One region of the Mesorhizobium sp. L103C105A0 genome, then DNA from elsewhere that is predicted to be linked to it. Evidence: predicted binding sites of a transcription regulator. Region 1 holds the regulator's gene; each other region holds the start of a gene.
What was found. Region 1 encodes PhoB, which activates phosphate uptake and scavenging genes when phosphate is short. Its sites were predicted from a motif close to TGTCATNNANCTGTCAT; they were not measured.

Region 1 (3,432 bases):
CGTTTTCATCGCCGCCTCGTCGGTCTTCCAGCGCTCTTCCTGGAAGTTCGACCACGACACGCCGATGACCTTGTCCTTCGCCTGCGCGACCGACATCAGCGCCAGCGACATGGCGACACCCGCCAGCATGGCGGCTGCAAATCTGTTCATCATAATCCTCCCTGCGCCGCGTGCGGCGCGACAAAACTGGCCCGAGGGCCGGCACACAGAGGCGCTATTTTTTCGAGCCTCGAAAAAATACTGGTTCAATGATAACGCGCTGTCAACATCGATTCTGATGGATTCTGATGGCCGTGCCGAATTTTTTCGAGGTCCGCAATAAACAATGACAGGGCTGCCGGCGTCTGCCAATATTTGGCTGGTGCCGTCGAACGCCGTCACTATCATGAGGCGCGAGGAGGCCGGGAGGAAACAAATGTCGGTTGGAATCCGCCACGACGATCTGCGCCGTCGCAACCGTGCGATGGTGATTTCAGCCGTGCGCCGGGCCGGCCAGCCGTCGCGGACCGAGATTGCGGCGACCACCGGCCTCAGCCACTCGACCATATCGGCAATCTCGTCTGATCTGATTCAAGAAGGCATCCTGATTGAAGGCAAACCTGGCGAGACCGGCGCACTGAAACGCGGCCGGCCGCAGGTGGGCCTTGGTCTCAACCCGGAAGCGGCGGCGGTGATGACCGTCGTGCTGTCGCTCAATTTCCTGTCCGTCACCGTCATCGACTATGCCGGCCACGTCGTCGCCGAGGAACAGCGCCGGCTGGACACGCTGACCAAGCCGCGCGACGAGCTGATTGGCGAATGCGTAGCAATCGTCCGGCGGCGGCTTGAGGATCCCGACCTCGATGTCCAGAGCATCGCCCGCATTGCCATGGGCATCCAGGGCATCACCGATTCGCAGGCGCGCGCCATGCTGTGGTCGCCGATCACGCCACTGACCGACATTGCCTTCGCCGACATGTTGGAAGCGGAATTCGGCATTCCTGCCACCATGGAGAACGATTGCAACATGATGGCGGTGGCGCTGCAATGGCGCCAGCCCGAGCGCTACCGCGACAATTTTATCGCCATCCTCTTATCGCACGGCATCGGCATGGGCCTGGTGCTGAAAGGCGAACTGTTCACCGGCACCCATTCCTCGGGCGGCGAGTTCGGCCACATGATCCACCGTCCGGGCGGCGCGCTCTGCCGCTGCGGGCGGCGCGGCTGCGTGGAAGCCTATGCCGGAAACTACGCCATCTGGCGCAGCGCCAAAATGATGGGCGAGGATGCCGAGCCGGTCGATATCGGCGACGCTGATATGCGCGCACTCGCCGCGCGCGCCCGCGAAACCGACGGCCCGGAGCGCGAAGCCTATCGCAGGGCCGGCGAGGCGCTCGGCTTCGGCCTCGGCAGCCTGTTTGCGCTGATCGATCCGGCACCCGTCGCCATGGTAGGCGTCAGCGCCGCCGCCTTCGACCTGATCGAACCGGCATTGCGCGAAGCGATCGCCCAGACCGCCGGCGGCCAGCACTCGAAATCGATCTCCTTCGACACCGAGCCCAACGAGCTGCCGCTGATCCGCGAAGGCTGTGCCATGCGCGCGCTCGGCTTCGTCGATCAGGAGATTTTCGCGCCGGGCATTCAGGCCAAATCCGGCAAGCATGTCGCCTGAATGGCCGGCAACGGCGCGACGCGCAGCATCCTAATCTTCCCTGATCGCGTAGCCGGCGCCGCGAATGGTACGGATGACATCCGGCATGCGGCCGTTGTTGACCGCTTTGCGTAAGCGCCCGACATGGACGTCGACGGTTCGCTCGTCTATATAGATCGTCTCGCCCCAGACATTGTCGAGCAGTTGGCTGCGCGAGAACACGCGGCCGGGATGGCGCATCATGAATTCGAGCAGCCGGAACTCGGTCGGTCCGAGCCTGATCTCGCTCTTCTTGCGGTAGACCCGGTGCGATTCTCGATCGAGCACGATGTCGCCGACCTTGAGCACGCTCGACAGCACTTCCGGCTTGGCCCGGCGCAGCAGCGCCTTCACGCGCGCCATGAACTCCGGCGTCGAGAATGGCTTGACCAGATAGTCGTCGGCACCGGTGGACAGGCCGCGCACGCGATCGCTTTCCTCACCGCGCGCGGTCAGCATGATGATCGGCAGCCGCTCGGTTTCGGGCCGCACTCTAAGCCGCCGGCAGAGCTCGATGCCGGAAACAGCGGGCACCATCCAGTCGAGCACCAGGAGATCGGGCACGTTTTCCTGCAGGCGGATCTCGGCTTCGTCGCCGCGTGTCACCACCTCGACCTGATAGCCTTCGGATTCGAGGTTGTAGCGGAGGAGCACGCCCAGCGGCTCCTCGTCCTCCACGACCATGATGCGTGGCGCGATCATAGGCAGTTCACCCTCATCAGGCCGGCGTGGCCATCGCCGTCTCGTCCTGCTTCGGACGATTGGCGGGCAATTGCTGGCCGGTCAGCACATAATACGCATTTTCGGCGATGTTGGTGACATGATCGCCGATGCGCTCAAGATTCTTGGCGCAGAACAAGAGATGCGTGCAGGCGGTGATGTTGCGAGGGTCTTCCATCATGTAGGTCAAGAGCTCACGAAACACGGACGTGTATTTGACGTCGATGCGCTCGTCGTCATTCCTGAGTTTTGCAAGCGCTGCCGCATCGGTGGCGGCATATTCCTCGACGACGCCTTGCACCTGGATCAGCACCAGTTGCGCCATGGCATCGATGGAGTGCGAGAGGTCGCGCGGCGTGACGCTCAAGCCCACGGTGCCGACGCGTTTGGCGATGTTCTTGGCGAGGTCGCCGATGCGCTCGAGGTCGCCCGCCATGCGGATCGAGCCGACCACGGCGCGCAGATCGTTGGCCATCGGCTGGCGCTTGGCGATCAGCGTGATGGCGCGGTCGTCCAGTTCGCGCTGGCGCGCATCCATGATGGCGTCGTCGGAAACGACACGCTGTGCCAGCGCATTGTCCGAATTGAGCAGCGCCCTGGTCGAGCCGCTGACCATCGAGCCTGCCAGATCGCCCATGTCGCGGATCAGCTTGCTGATCTGCCCGAGCTCTTCATCGAAGGAGGCGACGGTATGTTCACCCATGATCTTGGTCCTCGTGCCTGAAAATTCACCCGCCGGACGGCTCAGCCGAAGCGGCCGGTAATGTAGTCCTGGGTGCGCTTGTCGTCGGGGTTGGTGAACATCTTGTCGGTGGCGCCCTCCTCGACGAGATAGCCGAGATGGAACATCGCCGTGCGCTGCGAGACGCGCGCCGCCTGCTGCATCGAGTGGGTGACGATGACGATCGTGTAGTTCTGGCGCAGTTCGTCGATCAGCTCCTCGACACGGGCGGTGGCGATCGGATCGAGCGCCGAGCAGGGCTCGTCCATCAGGATCACCTCCGGCGACACGGCGATGGCGCGCGCGATGCACAGGCGCTGCT
Region 2 (3,432 bases), on a different contig from region 1:
GTCGGCGATGAACTTCTTGTTTTCGGGTGTGTCGACGCTCTCGAAATAGTTCCAGGCAGCGAGATGGCCGACCAGCGGCGCGGTATCGAGACCGGCCAGTTCTTCCTCACCGACCGAAAAGGCCATGACCGGGATGTCCTCGGCCTTGATGCCCTGGTTGCCGAGTTCCTTGTAGAACGGAACGTTGGCGTCGCCATTGACGGTCGAGACGACGGCGGTCTTCTTGCCGGCCGAGCCGAATTTCTTGATTGCGGAGACTTCGGTCTGCCAGTCGGAGAAGCCGAACGGCGTGTAGTTGACCATGATGTCTTCGGCGGCGACGCCCTTGGCCTTCAGATAGGCCTCGAGGATTTTGTTGGTGGTTCGGGGATAGACGTAGTCGGTGCCTTCCAGCACCCAGCGCTTCACCGAGCCACCGTCCTCGCTCATGAGATAATCGACGGCAGGAATCGCCTGCTGGTTCGGGGCGGCGCCGGTGTAGAACACGTTGCGCTCGCTTTCCTCGCCCTCATACTGGACGGGGTAGAACAGGATGTTGTCGAGTTCCGAGAACACCGGCAACACCGATTTGCGCGACACCGAGGTCCAGCAGCCGAACACGGCGGCGACCTTGTCCTTCGAGATCAGCTCGCGCGCCTTTTCGGCGAAGAGCGGCCAGTTGGAGGCCGGATCGACAACGACCGCCTCGAGCTTCTTGCCGAGCAGACCGCCCTTGGCATTCTGCTCTTCGATGAGCATCAGCATGGCGTCTTTCAGCGTCGTCTCCGAAATCGCCATGGTCCCCGACAGCGAATGCAGAATGCCGACCTTGATCGTGTCTTCGGCGGCCTTGGCCGGAGACGACATCGACAGGCCGGCGGCGATCACGCCCGCCGAAAACATTTTTGTTATTGTGGAGAAATTACCCCTCATACCGAAGACTCCCAAGCTGTTTGATTGCACCGCGACAATGCAAAGCAACTGCCGTGCCAAACGCGAAGGCGCCGCTCATAAAGATGGAATAGCCGAGCGTTATCAGCCGGTTGGTATATTAGCCTGGAGAAACAACAAAGGCAGCCGGTAAAAATTGATTGAGGCAAATTTGCGCAGCGCACACGACTTTTGCCTAATTTTCGCCCAATTGAGACAAATGCCTAGTTTTTGATCTCCGGCCGTGGTTTCCGGGCGAACAATGTTGCGGCACCGCGCAAAAATAGGGCAAGCTCGCCCTTCAAAAGAGAGACGTCATGACATCTCGCATCTCACGCATTTCCTGCATCCTGCTGCTGATGGCAACGAGCGGCGCCGCGCGCGCCGATTTCAGCGAGGGCAAGCTTCCGGACGGCACCTATCATTGCGAGGTCTACCTGCTCGGCGCCTTCCTCAACCTCGGCGACATCACCATCAAGGGCAATGTCTATACCGGCCCGGTGACATTCGGCACCGGGACGCAAGGCTACAACTATCAGATGAATGCCAATGGCGAGATAACCTGGCTCGGGCCGCTGGGCGGCTATACCACCGGTGGCAACTCCGTCTCCATGACACAGGCAACACTGGACGGCGAGACCGCCCCGTCATTCGACATCATTCTGAAGCAGCCCGACGGCGCCTTCACCGCCTCGACCTGCACCAAGGGCTGAGCGATGCGTAGTGCCGCGCCCAGTTGCGGCAAAACCTTCCTCCTATGTCATGTGAATGTTGCCTAAGCAGACTAGGGCAACGGTGCGCCGTAACATCCACCCTGAGAGGCAGACACCATGGCCAATACACCGTCTTCATCCTCCCCCGTCATCCGCGAAATCATTGCCGAGCGCGTCTCGCGCCGGTCTCTTTTGAAAGGCAGCCTCGCCTCCGGCGCGCTGATTGCCGGCGGCAGCTTTGTCGGCTCCTTGTTTGCCGGCGAAACGCATGCCGCCGCAGCGCAGTCGACGCTCGGCTTTCCCGAGCTGAAGCGGGTCTACGACAAGACCCATGCCGCCGCCGAAGGCTATGAGACGACCATCGTCGCGCGCTGGGGCGATCCGCTTGCAGCTGGCCTCGCCGAATTCGACGGCAACAAGGTCGCGGCGGAGGAACAGGAAAAGCGCTTCGGCTACAATTGCGACTACATCGCCTTCATGCCGCTGCCGAAGGGCACGGTGAATTCTGATCATGGCCTGCTCTGCGTCAACAACGAATACATCTCGCCCAATGTGATGTTTCCGGGGATGACCGAGGGCGATGCCGGCAAGACGATGACCAAGGAACAGGTCGATCTCGGCATGGCCGCGATGGGCCATTCGATCGTCGAGGTGCAATTGAAGGACGGCAAGTGGGAAACCGTAGCCGACAGTCCGCTGAACCGCCGCATCACCGCCAACACCGAAATGACCGTTTCCGGACCGGTTGCCGGCCATGCGCTGATGAAGACCTCGGCCGACGCGACTGGCACCAAAGTGCTCGGCACCAGCTACAACTGCAGCGGCGGTTTCACCCCCTGGGGTACGGTGCTGACCTGCGAGGAAGGCGTGTCCGACATTTTCGGCGGCGACCCGAAAAAGGCGCCGACTGCCGACCTGCTCGACCGTTACGGCTTCGACGGCTCCGACATCTATGGCCGCGGCCGCTTCCATGACCGCTTCAACCTCGACAAGGAACCGAACGAGGCCAACCGCTTCGACTGGGTGGTCGAGATCGACCCTTACGATCCTCAGTCCAGGCCGGTGAAGCGCACGGCACTTGGCCGCATGTCGCATGAGGCCTCGACCGTGGTCCTCAACAAGGACGGCCGCGTTGTCGTCTATATGGGTGACGACGACTATTTCGAATATATGTACCGCTTCGTCTCGGCCAAGGCCTATGACAAGGCCAACCCGGCCTCCGGCGCCGATCTGCTCGACGATGGCGTGCTGTCGGTCGCCCGCTTCGATGCCGATGGCTCGATGACGTGGCTGCCGTTGGTGCACGGCCAGGGCAAGCTTACCGTCGAGAACGGTTTTGCCGACCAGGCCGAGGTGCTGTTGAAGACGCGGTTTGCGGCAGATGCGCTCGGCGCCACGCCGATGGACCGGCCCGAGGACATCGAGACCAATCCGGTGACCGGCCGCGTCTATGCGGTGATGACCAAGAACAAGAAGCGCGACCAGTCAAAGGTCAATCCGGCCAACACGCGGCCGGAAAATCTCTGGGGCCATATTGTCGAACTGATCCCGCCCGGCGGCCGCGGCGCGGACGCCGACCACACGGCCGAAAACTATGCCTGGGACCTGTTCGTGCTCTGCGGCAATCCCAGGGATGCCAAGGTCGGCGCCACCTTCCATCCGGATACGTCGGACAATGGCTGGTTCGTCTGCCCCGACAACATCACCTTCGATCCGGCCGGGCGGCTGTGGGTGGCGACGGACGGCGCCAATGATTTCGACCTGCCGGACGGCGTCTATGGCGTCGACACCGAAGGTGCGGCGCGCGGCC
Region 3 (3,432 bases), on a different contig from region 1:
CGCGTTGGTCATGCCGCAGCCGCGATAGTCCGGCCTTTGCGTGCGCTTGCCGACGCGAGTCAGGAAAGCCCTGAGCTGTGCGCGCGGGTCGCCGGGGTGGGCAGCCACGGCTTCGTCGAAACGCTCCCAATACTCACGGTCATATTGCCTGAGATAGGAAGCGGCGAGCTCGTCCTTGGAGGGAAAGCTGCGGTAGAGGCTGGGCTTGGTGACGCCGGCGCGCTTGACGATCTCGTCGACGCCGATCGCCCGGATGCCGCGGCGGTAGAACAGGTCGTACGCCACGTCGAGGATTTTCTTGGCAGCCTTGGGCGGTGCCACTGCATGACCGTCCTTGATGGTCAGTTCAAAATTTTTGTCCGTTGGCATGGTATGACTCGATTGACGTGTTACCGATCGGTACGTATACAGGTCCTCACCCTGCAACGTACCGGTCAGTAACATGATAGCTCAATCCCGTCCGTTTGGCCAGCGCTACGCTTTCGTCGTGGTTGGCGTCATCTTCCTCTGCCTGTTGATCGCGGCCGGGCTTCGTTCCGCACCCTCGGTGATGATGCTGCCGTTGGATAAAAGCTTCGGCTGGGGGCGCGATACGGTTTCGATTGCCGCCGCGATCGGCATCTTCCTTTACGGCCTGACCGGGCCGTTTGCCGCCGCATTGATGGAGCGTATCGGCTTGCGCCGCACGCTGCTTGCCTCGCTTGTGATCATGTCGGGCTCGACCGCGCTCAGCCTGCTGATGACCGAGCCATGGCACCTGTTCCTCACCTGGGGCGTGTTTTCCGGCATCGGCTCCGGCGCGGTCGCCACCGTGCTCGGCGCCACCATCGTCAACCGCTGGTTCAAGACCAATCGCGGCTTGGTGATGGGGCTGATGTCGGCCTCCAGCGCCACCGGCCTCTTGGTGTTCCTGCCGCTGCTGGCATCGCTCGCCCAGTCGGGCGGCTGGCAGCCCGTCGCTACCGCCGTCTCGATCGCCACCGCCTGTCTTCTGCCGCTGGTCTGGCTGTTGGTTCCGGAGCGTCCCGCTTCGATCGGCATGGTGCGCTATGGCGCCGGGGCCGATGACGTGCCGCCGGTATCGCCGGCATCGCAAGGCAATTTCCTGGCGCATACGCTCAACACGCTGCGCCGCGCTGCCGGCACCCGCGTCTTCTGGTATCTGTTCGCCACCTTCTTCATCTGCGGCTTCACCACCAACGGGCTGGTCGGCACGCATCTGATCTCCTTCTGCGGCGATATGGGCATCCCCGAGGTACAGGCCGCGGGCCTGCTGTCGCTTATGGGCATTTTCGACCTGATCGGGACGACGCTCTCGGGCTGGCTCACCGACCGTTTCGACCCGCGCAAGCTGCTCGGCGTCTACTACGGCATTCGCGGTCTGGCGCTGATCTATCTGCCCTATTCCGGCTTCTCGGCGACCAGCCTGATCATCTTCGCCGTGCTCTACGGTCTCGACTGGATCGCCACCGTGCCGCCGACGCTCAGGCTCGCCAACGAGGCCTTCGGTGACCGCAGCGGCCCGATCGTGTTCGGCTGGATCGTAGCCGGCCACCAAGTCGGCGCCGCCACCGCCGCCGCCTTCGGCGGCACCATGCGCGAACTGCAGGGCAATTACGAACTGGCTTTCCTGATCGCCGGCATGACGGCGATCGTGGCTGCGTGTCTGTCGCTGCTGATCAATACGAGCAGGCCGGCTTTCGATCCGGAGCCGCAAGCGGCGTAAGGCGCGGTACTAATCTCCCCCCTCAGGGGGGAGATGGCCGCGAAGCGGCCAGAGGGGGTCCGTGCGACCGGACTCAGCCTCTTGCGCAGAGGTCGGCGCTCCAAGCGAGGCGACCCCCTTCTGTCGCCTTCGGCGACATCTCCCCCCTCAAGGGCGGAGATCACCTGTCGATTGTTATCAAAGTTTCATCTTCCCGAGATGTGGCTGAAACATTGAAGCTGGAGCTTGCTGGCACCGTTCGAAGCCATCAGGAGACAGCCATGAACAAGATCTCGTTGACCCGCCGCGCTTTCGTCACCTCTGCCAGCGCCGCCGGTCTGCTCGGCGCATCGGGGCTCGCTTTGCCCTATTATTCGCGCGCCAGCCAGCGCCCGGCCTTCACCCATGGCGTCCAGTCCGGCGATGTCGATGCCTCGAGCGGCATGGTGTGGACGCGCACCGACCGGCCTTCGCGCGTCATGTTCGAAGTGTCGTCGACGGAAAACTTCGCCAATGCGACGCGGCTGGCGCCGCTCGATACCTCGCCGGCCAGCGACTTCACGGTCAAGCGCCTGCTTACCGACCTCGCCTCCGACCAGGATATCTTCTACCGGATGACTGCCGCCGACCTGTCGGATATCAACGCCGTTTCCGAACCGATCGTCGGCCGTTTCCGCACAGCACCCGCCTCGAAGCGCGACATAAAATTCGCCTGGTCGGGCGACACGGCCGGCCAGGGCTGGGGAATCGATGAGACCGGCATGAAAACCTACGCCACCATCGCCAGGCACACGCCGGATTTCTTCCTGCATTCCGGCGACACCATCTATGCCGATGGCGCCATGAAGGACGAGGTAGACCTGCCTGGCGGCGGCAAGTGGAAAAACGTCGTCCTGATCGACGGCAAGCGCAAGGTGGCCGAGACGCTGGATGAGTACCGCGACCAGTGGAAATACAACATGATGGACAAAAACGTTCTGGCCTTGAGCGCCATCTGCCCGACCTTCTACCAGTGGGACGATCACGAGGTGCTGAACAACTGGTCGGATTCGAAGAATCTCGGCGCCGACAGCCGCTACACCGAAAAATCCATCCATGTGCTCGCGGCGCGTGCGGCGCGCGCCTTCCATGAGATGACGACGATCCGCTACGAGCCGTCCGAGCCCGGCCGCGTCTACCGCAAGATCGCGCATGGGCCGCTGCTCGACGTGTTCTTCCTCGACATGCGCTCCTATCGCGGCCCGAACGGCCCCGACATGCAGGAGGACATGACGCCGCAGTCACGCATGCTGGGCGTACAGCAGACGAAATGGCTGAAGCGCGAGCTGACGAATTCCAGGGCGACCTGGAAGATCATTGCCGCCGACATGCCGCTCGGCCTCGTCGTCTGGGACGACGGCGCCAAGAAGGTCGGCGCGGAAGCCATCAGCAATGGCGACAATGGCCTGCCCAAAGGCCGCGAGCTCGAGATCGCCGACCTGTTGCGCTACATCAAGACTGCCGGCATCACCAACACGGTCTGGTTGACCGCCGATGTCCACTACACGGCGGCGCACTATTACAACCCCGACAAGGCGCGGTTCCAGGATTTCAATCCTTTCTGGGAATTCGTCTCGGGCCCGATCCACGCCGGTACCTTCGGTCCCAATGATTTCGACATGACCTTCGGCCCGGAGCTGAAATTCATCAAGGCGCCGACCACCGAACAGGGCCAGAACCTGCCACCC
Region 4 (3,432 bases), on a different contig from region 1:
ACCGACGGGCCGGTCGACATGCTGGTCGCGGATTTCTCCACGCCTTCGTCATTGCGCGCCTATGCGCGTTTCGACGCCGACCGGCTGGAGGCCCTGGTGGCCGCAGGCCAGACCTCGCAGCAGACGCTGCTGGGCAGCGGCGTTTTGGCGCTGACCATCGACCAGGGCGCGCACACGCAGCGCTATCAGGGCATCGTCCAGCTCGACGGCGAGACGCTGGAAGACGCCGCGCGCACCTATTTCCGCCAGTCGGAGCAGATCCCGACCGACCTCAGGCTGTCGGTGGCCAAGCTGCTGACGCCCGGCCCCGGCGGTGCGCGCGAGCAGTGGCGCGCCGGCGGTATCCTGGCGCAGTTCCTGCCGCAGTCGCCCGAGCGCATGCGCGTGCCCGACATTTCGGGCGGCGACGGCGATCCGCGTGACGTGACGCAGGAGCCGGCCGACAATTCGTGGCGCGAGCTGGTGGCGCTGCTCGGCACCATCGAGCCGACCGAGCTGATCGACCCGACCATCGGCGCCGAGCGGCTGCTCTACAGGCTGTTCCACGAACATGGCGTGCGCGTCTTCGGCGGCGTGCCGGTCGCCGACCAATGTTCCTGCTCAAGGGACAAGATACGCGGCATCCTCGAGGGGTTTTCCGCGCAGGAGATCAAGGACAGCACCGAAGATGGCGGCATCCACGTCGCCTGCGAGTTCTGCTCGAAGCAGTACGACTTCGACCCGGCGGAGTTTGCAGCTCAGTAGCATCTCTTCCTTCTCCCCGTTCACGGGGAGAAGGTGCCCGAAGGGCGGATGAGGGGCAGCGCGAACTTTGGTGAATGGCCGCGCATAGCCTACGTCATGTGCGTGGAAGATAACCTCATGAGTCCGCGGCGCCTCATTGCCCTGCCGGGCATTTCTCCCCGTATAGAGATGGGGAGAAAACCCCTAATTCACCGTCCGCCGCGTCCCCGGCAGATCCAGCGAAAACGCGGGAATAGCGACGTCGAACGTCTCGCCCTTTTTGTTGCGCATGGTGTAGTGGCCGACCATGAAGCCGGACGGCGTCGAGAGCGGGCAGCCTGACGTGTATTGATAGCTGTCGCCGGGATTGAGCTCAGGCTGGTCGCCGACCACGCCGGCGCCACGCACTTCCTCGACCCGGCCGCTGCCGTCGGTGATGTGCCAGTAACGCGCCATAAGCTGCACGAAATCGTCCGACTGGTTGTCGATCGTCACCTGGTAGCCCCAGACATAGCGGTTCTCCGCCGGGTCCGAGCGGTCCTCCAGGTAGAACGGTCTGACCTGCACTTCGATGTTGCGCGTGACGGCGCGGTACATGGGCTGCTCCGGTTGCGCGGCAGGGAACATTTGTCGCGCCATGCGGTTTGATACGCGCAGAGCGGCATGTCCTGCCAGCCTCAAAGCGCAGGTGCCGACAAACAATGTCATTTAAGTGACACATGACAATGTTGGTGTGCGCAAACCTTGCCGGCGACTCAAGGCCCATCTGTCGACTGACAAAGCAGCCGCGAGCGGCCTTTCCGGAGTGACCAGATCTCGATGGAACCAGCTCTCACAGCCGCCTTCGCTTCCTCCGCTTTGCTTCTTTCCAATCTCGCCAGCATCCTGCTTGCATCGTCGAAGCTGAAAGCGCGCCGTCTCATCCCTCCGCCGTCCAACGAGCAGCCGCCGGTGTCGATCGTCGTGCCGTCGCGCGGCGTGGAGCCGTTCACACAAGAGACGCTGCAGCGAGCCTTCTCGCTCGACTGGCCGCGCTACGAACTGATCTTCTGCGTCGCTGACGCCGACGATCCCGTCGTCAAACTGATAAACAGGGCGATCGTCCTGTTTCCCAACGTGCCGGCCCGGCTGCTGATCGGCGACGACCGCGTCAGCAGCAACCCGAAGCTCAACAACTGCGTCAAGGGCTGGGAAGCGGCGCGCTATCATTGGGTTATTCTGGCGGATTCCAACGTGCTGATGCCAAGGGATTACGTCCAGCACCTGATGGCGGCCTGGCGGACCAATACCGGGCTTATCTGCTCGACGCCGATCGGCTCTCGGCCGCATGGCTTTTGGGCCGAGGTCGAATGCGCGTTCCTCAACACGCTGCAGGCGCGCTGGCAATATGCCGGCGAGGCGCTCGGTCTCGGCTTTGCCCAAGGCAAGAGCATGCTGTGGAACAAGCCGATGCTCGATACCAGTGGCGGTATCCGCGCGCTGGCCGCCGAGATCGCCGAGGATGCTGCTGCAACCAAGCTGGTCAACGGACTGGGCCTGCGCGTCAATCTCGTTGCCTCGCCTTTCGAGCAACCACTGGGGCAGCGCCGACTTGCCGACATCTGGTCGCGCCAGGCGCGCTGGGCGCGGTTGCGCCGCGTCACTTTCCCGCTGTTTTTCGCACCCGAGATCCTGACCGGCGTCGCCGTGCCGTTGGCGTTGGCGCTGGTGGCGGCCGCAAGTGCCGGCATCAGCCTGCCGGCCACGGTGTTGGCCGTGCTGACGGCGGCCTACATTCCCGAATGCGCGCTGGCCGCGGCCAAGGGCTGGCACCTGTCGCTGCGCATGGTCCCGGCGATGATGGTGCGCGACATGATGCTTCCCGCCATCTGGGCGCGCGGCTGGCTGAGCGGCGCCGTCGACTGGCGCGGCAACATCATGACCATCGGCACCAAGACGGCCGAACTGGAAGAGGTTTCGTCGGGAGCGTGACGCCTCGCGGCCTATCCGGCGGCCTTCAGCGCCTGCGCAACGTCCTCCAGCAGATCGTCCGTATCCTCAAGACCGACCGACAGCCTGAGCGTTCCCGGCCCGATGCCAAGCTCGGCGCGAGCTTCGTCGCTGAGGTTCTTGTGCGTGGTGGTCGCCGGATGGGTGATCAGGCTCTTGGCGTCGCCGAGATTGTTGGAGATCAGCACGATGTCGAGCGCGTTCTGCAAGGCGAAGGCCGCCTGCTTGCCGCCCTTAACGTCGAGGCAGATCAGCGTCGATCCGCCCGTCATCTGCTTCTTGACGATGTCGGCCTGCGGGTGGTCGGCGCGGCCGGGATAGATGACGCGGGCGATTTCCGGCCGTCCTGCCAGGAAATCCGCGATCTTGGCCGCGCTTTCCGTCTGCTGGCGCACCCGAACCGGCAGCGTCTCCAGGCCCTTGAGCAGCGTCCAGGCGTTGAACGGCGACAGGCTCGGGCCGGTGTGGCGGAAATAGTCGTGCAAATTCTCGTCGATCCATTTCTTGTCCGACAGGATGATGCCGCCGAGACAGCGTCCCTGGCCGTCAATGTGCTTGGTCGCGGAGTAGACAACGATATGGGCGCCGAGCTGCAAGGGCTTCTGCTGCAAGGGCGTGGCAAAGACATTGTCGACGATCAGCCTGGCGCCGATCGAGGTGGCGAGCGCCGCCACCGCTGCGATGTCGACCACTTCCAGCGTCGGATTGGTCGGGCTTTCC

Region 2: the regulator PhoB is predicted to act here: its motif matches at 1,668-1,684, upstream of X727_RS153040 (PhoX family phosphatase).
Region 3: the regulator PhoB is predicted to act here: its motif matches at 1,899-1,915, upstream of X727_RS138145 (alkaline phosphatase).
Region 4: the regulator PhoB is predicted to act here: its motif matches at 1,426-1,442, upstream of X727_RS150780 (ceramide glucosyltransferase).

The regions. Positions count from the first base shown of each region.
Region 1 covers NZ_AYXF01000011.1:95,341-98,772, reverse strand. The annotation lists gene xylF (D-xylose ABC transporter substrate-binding protein) at 1-150, opposite strand, end outside; gene X727_RS140455 (ROK family protein) at 416-1,651, shown strand; gene phoB (phosphate regulon transcriptional regulator PhoB) at 1,682-2,371, opposite strand; gene phoU (phosphate signaling complex protein PhoU) at 2,388-3,092, opposite strand; gene pstB (phosphate ABC transporter ATP-binding protein PstB) at 3,134-3,432, opposite strand, start outside.
Region 2 covers NZ_AYXF01000003.1:219,304-222,735, forward strand. The annotation lists gene urtA (urea ABC transporter substrate-binding protein) at 1-912, opposite strand, end outside; gene X727_RS153045 (hypothetical protein) at 1,227-1,622, shown strand; gene X727_RS153040 (PhoX family phosphatase) at 1,740-3,432, shown strand, end outside.
Region 3 covers NZ_AYXF01000016.1:633-4,064, forward strand. The annotation lists gene X727_RS138155 (TetR/AcrR family transcriptional regulator) at 1-369, opposite strand, end outside; gene X727_RS138150 (MFS transporter) at 443-1,726, shown strand; gene X727_RS138145 (alkaline phosphatase) at 1,987-3,432, shown strand, end outside.
Region 4 covers NZ_AYXF01000004.1:55,855-59,286, reverse strand. The annotation lists gene X727_RS150770 (Hsp33 family molecular chaperone) at 1-744, shown strand, start outside; gene apaG (Co2+/Mg2+ efflux protein ApaG) at 928-1,320, opposite strand; gene X727_RS150780 (ceramide glucosyltransferase) at 1,543-2,694, shown strand; gene X727_RS150785 (O-succinylhomoserine sulfhydrylase) at 2,706-3,432, opposite strand, start outside.